2 linked regions of the Actomonas aquatica genome follow. The protein of the gene in region 1 interacts with the protein of each later gene in a pairwise test. Links are inferred from orthologs where the notes say so. Each region holds a gene or a part of one and is shown on either strand. Other genes may lie near its edges.

Region 1 (2,884 bases):
GTTGGACCGGCTCATCAACAACTACAGCCAGAGCCTCCTTGCCCCCGACGCCTACCTCGAGCTCGCCAAAACCCACTCCTCGCTCGTCGACGGTCCCGCCTACGACCAGGAGTCCACCCGCGAAGCCATCACCTATTTTGAGGACTTCATGATCCTCTTCCCCGAAGATGACGGCCTGGCCGAAGCCCAGGAAGGTCTCGACGAGATGAAGTCCGTGTTCGCCGAGAGCAAAATGATCCTCGCCGACTACTACTTCAAATACCGCAAGAACTACAAAGGCGCCCGCGTCTTCTACAACGAAGCCATCACCGCCTTCCCGGGTTCCGAGGTCGCCGATCGCGCTCGCTCGCAGCTCGACATCATCGACTCGATCGAAGCCGAGCGTGAGGCCCTCGCCCAAGGCGAGCAGCCCGCCACCAAACCGACCAAGCGTAAGAAGTTCCTCGGCATCTTCTGATCGCCCGAGACTCCCGCACCGCTCCCATGGCTCGCCTTCGTGACCGGCTCCCCTCCGCCGCGAGCCTCCTGCTGCTTGCCTGCCTGAGCCTGCTCGGCCTCTCCGGCTGCGCCCACTACTCGCTCGGCACCGGCGCCACCGAGCCGCTCGCGTTCTCGACCCTCTACGTCGAGCCGGTCAGCAACGAAGCCGCCTTGCCGCAGGCCGTCGCCCTCGTCACCCGCGAGCTCCGCACCGCCCTGCTCCGCGACGGCCGTGTCACGCTCGCCCCCGATGCGGCCTCCGCCGACGCCGTGCTCTCCGTCAACCTCTTTGACTACGGACGCACCCTCACCGCCGTGCAGCCCAACGACACCGCCCTCGCGCGCAAATTCGATCTCGCCCTCGGCGCCCAGTGCACCCTCGTCAACCAGCGCACCGGCGAACCCATTTTCAAGAACCGCACCGTGCGCGTGACCCGCCAGATCTTCGTCGATGACGGTCAAAATCCGGCCGAATATCAGGCCCTGCCCCACCTCGCCGATCAACTCGCCGACTGGGTCGCGCACGCCGTGCTCGACGTCTGGTAAACGAGCGTTTCGACTCGGAGCAGTGAAGCCACTGCACGCTCCTCTCCTCGCCCCCTCTCTTCTTGCCGGCGACCACGCCGCCCTCGGCGAAAGCGCCGAAGTCGTGCCCGCCCACGGCCTCCATTGGCTGCACGTCGACATCATGGATGCCCACTTCGTGCCCAACCTGACCTTTGGTCCCGAAGTCGTCGCCGCCCTCCGCCGCCGCCCCGCACTCAAAGACACCTTCTTCGACACGCACCTCATGCTCGACGAGCCCCACCGCTACGTCGAAGCCTTCGCCCAGGCCGGATCCGACCAGATCACCATCCACATCGAGCCCGACTACGACCACGCCGCCACCCTGCGCCAAATCCGCGAACTCGGCTGCAAAAACGGCATCGTGCTCAACCCCGACACCCCGGCCAGCGCAGTCGAACACCTCCTGGACCAAGTTGACCTCGTGCTGGTCATGACGGTGCAACCCGGCTTCGGCGGCCAGAGCTTCCGCACCGCCATGATGCCGAAGCTGGAGCAGCTCGACACCTGGCGCCGCGAACGCGGACTCAACTTCCGCCTCCAAGTCGACGGCGGCGTCGACCTCAAAACCGGCCCCCTCTGCCACGCCGCGGGCGCCGACACCTTCGTCGCCGGCACCGCCTTCTTCAAAGCCGCGGACCGCGCCGCCTTCGCCGCCACCGTGGCGAGCTGGTAATATATGAAGCGACAGCGCAGCGCGAAAGACTTTGCCGCCGGTGCGCTCCTACTCGCGTTAATTGCCGGAGCCTTGGTTTGGTGGGACCATCGGATCCGCTCGGCCATCTCGGAAATCGATGTCACGTCACTGGCAATTTCGGAAGAGACTGAATTGCCGTCCTACGAGACGCGAATTCTGGACCTCGGATATGCCTCTATAGCGGTCCCGTCGGATTTTCCTCGTGAGCTCTCCCATGCCGGCGATGGGCCGTTCGTGCTGAGCGAGCCGGCCAGCGGATATCGAATTTTGTTTGGAGCGCCCCAATCCACCCGAGCCCCCCAATTCGTAGAGATGCTGGCGGAAATCTCCTCTATAACGCGCCCGATGACCCGATTCTGAACTGGCACGACCTCGGGGTTCGCGCGGCCCGGGCACAACCATTTGGATTGAAAGAACGTCTCTTCAACGGACCCGCGTGGACGAAACGCGAGATCATCCTGCTCGGGTTGAAAGCCATGAGATTCTGGTCCTTCACCGAGATTACGATCGTAGAGAATCAGGAACTCGGCCTGATAGCGGCAAAAGCGAACGATAAAACCTCGTTGGAGATCGTGCACAAAGAATCAGGGATGTGGCTGATTTTGGACGTCTGGGACGCTCCTTGGTCCGACATCGAACTAGCCGCTTCCGTAATTCAACACTACGAACCGACAGCCTCTTGGTATGAGGGAGTGCCTATGATTGAGATGCTGTCGACAGCGGGAATACCTCAGCAAACGCAAGAGGCTACCGACTTTGATCCGTCGGCCGACGAGTTATTGCGGCTTGAAGAGATTGCCGAAGAGGTCCGGCTTCGTCGGGCGGAGAAAGCTGCTGCCCAAGAGTCGCTCCCGTCTCCCTAACCCTTACACAGGGTCTTCGTCCGACGTCGGCGCCAGATGCCGAAACCCAGCGCGGCTGCGCCGGCCATCGCCGCATAGGTGCCGGGCTCGGGCACGGCCGACATCGACGGATTCAGCTCGATTGTTCCAATGTCACCGTAGGCGTCCAGAAACGCGCTGGACGCCTCGAATTCGTAAACCAAATACACCGTGCCGATGAAACTGGCGTTGGCTTGCACCGACGGGTTCTGCGCCAACGCGGTGTCGATGATGCCGGTTACGGCATCGAACTCCGTGTAGG
Region 2 (2,820 bases), 970 kb from region 1 along the record:
CGGTGGTTTGGTGGGACGCCAATCGCGTGGCCAAAGCGGCGGAAGCGGCGAAGGTGGACGTCGCGCCGAAGCGGAGGACTGAAGCGATTCCGCGGGTTTCGCGGGTGGCATTAGTGACCGCGACACTCGTGGTGGTGCTCGCCGAGGTGGGCACGCAATGGTGGTATGGCGGCGGCCGACAGGACGAGCCGACACGTCATTGGTATTTGGAGACCGTGCCCGGCTGGACCGGCTTGGAAATTGAGGATCGCGTGCTGGAAATGTTGCAGTGCAGCGAGGCGGAACAGCTCTCGTGGCGTGCCAGCGGAGGCGGTAGTGGCGGGGCGGTCGCGATGGTTTTGCGTTGGATAGATGACGCGCAGGATCGGGCGGGGGCGGCAGCCGGGCACGGTCCGGAGATCTGCATGCCGGCGATCGGTGGGCGGATGGTGCGCGAACTGCCGCCGGTCGTGGTGGATGTCGATGGCGCCCATTTGCCGTTTGCGGCCTACGTCTTCGAAACCCGCGGTCACACGCAGCACGTGTTTAACCTGCTTTGGGATGCGCGGCAGAATGAGCCTTTGGGGCGTTTGGGTTTAAGTGGAGCCAGAGGCATAGTTCACGCGCGACTGGATCGCGTGCTGCAGCGCGAGCGCGAAGCCCAGATCGATCGGGTGGTGGTGGCGCTGCAGGACGCCGCCAGTGATGCGGCGGCCGTGGCGTGGTTGCAGCGCGAAATGGCGAGGGTGCTCGAGCGCAGCCCGCTGGTGGCGGACGGGTCATGATCGCCGGGACCCAATAAAAAGCCGGCCCCGTGATGGGACCGGCTGAAAAAGCGAAGAACGAAGGGTTCTAATCCGAAGCTCAGAGCAGGCCGGCGTAGATCGCGGAAGCGCCGAGTTCCTCTTCGATGCGGAGGAGCTGGTTGTATTTCGCGACGCGGTCGGTGCGGGAAGCGGAGCCGGTCTTGATCTGGCCGGCGTTGAGGGCCACCGCGATGTCGGCGATGGTGGTGTCCTCGGTCTCACCGGAGCGGTGGGAGATGACGGCGGTATACTTGTTCTTGTGAGCGAGTTCGACGGCGTCGAGGGTCTCGGTGAGGGAGCCGATTTGGTTGACCTTCACGAGGATGGAGTTGGCCACGCCGAGGGAGATGCCCTTCTTGAGGAAGTCGACGTTGGTGACGAAGAGGTCGTCGCCGACGAGCTGGCACTTGTCGCCGATGGCGTCGGTGAGCTTCTTCCAGGTGTCCCAGTCGCCTTCGTCGCAACCGTCTTCGATGGAGTCGATCGGATACTTGGCGACGAGCTCTTTGTAGTAGGAGACGAACTCATCACCGGAGAACTCCTGACCGGAGGACTTCTTGAAGACGTATTTCTTCTTCTTCTTGTCGTAGAACTCGGAGGAGGCGACGTCGAGGGCGAGCATGATGTCCTTGCCCAGCTTGTAACCGGCCTTCTTCACGGCCTCGGCGATGGCATCGAGGGCGTCGGTGGTGGAGGCGAGGTTGGGGGCGAAACCACCTTCGTCACCGACGGCGGTCTGGAGGCCCTTGGCCTTGAGCACGGACTTGAGGGCGTGGAACACTTCGGCGCCGGCGCGGAGAGCGTCGGAGAAGGTGTTGAAGTTCACCGGACGGATCATGAACTCTTGGAAGTCGATCGGGGCATCGGAGTGCGCGCCGCCGTTCATGATGTTCATCATCGGCACCGGGAGAACCTTGGCGTTCGGGCCGCCGAGATACTTGTAGAGGGGCTGGCCGAGGGAGGCGGCGGCGGCGTGGGCGGTGGCGAGGGAGACGCCGAGGATGGCGTTGGCGCCGAGCTTCGACTTGGTCTTGGTGCCGTCGAGCTTGAGCATGGCGGTGTCGACGCCGACCTGATCGCAGGCATCGAAGCCGATGAGGGTCTCAGCGATGGAGCCCTTCACGTTGGCCACGGCGGTCTGCACGCCCTTGCCGAGGTAGCGCGCGGAGGCGGCCTTGGCCTTGGCGCCCTTGAGGCCCTTGACGGCGCCGTCGCGGAGCTCGAGAGCCTCGTTTTCACCGGTGGACGCACCGGAGGGAACAGCGGCGCGGCCCAGGGTGCCGTCGGCGAGTTTCACGTCGACCTCAACGGTCGGGTTGCCGCGGGAATCGATGATCTCACGGGCGTTGATGGCAGTGATGGTGGTATTCATGAGGTGAAAGGGTTTTCAGTTGAAACGCCGGACGCGGCGCGAACCAGCAGTGAAGCACAGGGGGCGGGCGAGGGAAGTCCAAAGAGGACGCCTGCGGATTGGACGCCAAGATATGCGAAGTGCCGTGGTGGCGGGGCGGTGCGCGGTGGGCCGCGCTAGCACGCGCGGTTTAATACTGCGGTCGAAGCAGGCCCCACTTTTCGAGGGTGCGGCGCAAACCGCTGGGCGGTTTGGGTTGCAGGGCGGCGGGCAGTTGTTTGTCGAAGCCGCGCACGATGGCGGTGCGCAGGACGGTCACGCCATTGTAGTTGCGCGACTGCAGGAGCTCGGGCGTGAAAAGATGTTCCGGGATCTGGTCGAGGTGGCCCTCGTAGGCCGCCGCGTGCAGGGGGGTGTCGCCGTGGTCGTTACGATGCAGCAACAGGTCCGGCGTGAAGTGCTCGGCGGGAATGTGGTCGAGCTGGCCGGTTTCGGCGGCGGCGTGGATGGCGGTGAAGCCGGCCTTGGAGGCGATGATGAGATTGTCGTGGATCAGGCAGGCGTCGGGGATCTGGCGCAGGTTGCCGGCGATGGCGGCGGCGTGCAGCACGGTGTCGCCGGAGTGGGTTTTGCGGAGCAGGGCTTCCTCGGTGAGCAGCTCGGCCGGGATCTGATCAAGGTGGC

The links. Proteins that work in one complex are often made in the same cells at the same time.
Region 2: the proteins of rpe (region 1) and eno interact in binary tests that used the Escherichia coli proteins (3 or more experiments, as listed by UniProt). The link is inferred for Actomonas aquatica from one-to-one orthologs.

Annotation. Positions count from the first base shown.
Region 1 is NZ_CP139781.1:205,424-208,307, reverse strand. It holds rpe (ribulose-phosphate 3-epimerase), read left to right. Parts: upstream 1-1,048; coding sequence 1,049-1,720; downstream 1,721-2,884. Other genes in the region: K1X11_RS00795 (PEP-CTERM sorting domain-containing protein), read right to left, coding at 2,601-2,884; K1X11_RS00800 (hypothetical protein), read left to right, coding at 2,149-2,604; K1X11_RS00805 (hypothetical protein), read left to right, coding at 1,724-2,101; lptE (LPS assembly lipoprotein LptE), read left to right, coding at 484-1,026; K1X11_RS00820 (tetratricopeptide repeat protein), read left to right, coding at 1-457. UniProt on the Escherichia coli protein: Catalyzes the reversible epimerization of D-ribulose 5-phosphate to D-xylulose 5-phosphate.
Region 2 is NZ_CP139781.1:1,171,361-1,174,180, reverse strand. It holds eno (phosphopyruvate hydratase), read right to left. Parts: upstream 2,158-2,820; coding sequence 844-2,157; downstream 1-843. Other genes in the region: K1X11_RS04495 (ankyrin repeat domain-containing protein), read right to left, coding at 2,327-2,820; K1X11_RS04505 (exosortase/archaeosortase family protein), read left to right, coding at 1-764. UniProt on the Escherichia coli protein: Catalyzes the reversible conversion of 2-phosphoglycerate (2-PG) into phosphoenolpyruvate (PEP). It is essential for the degradation of carbohydrates via glycolysis.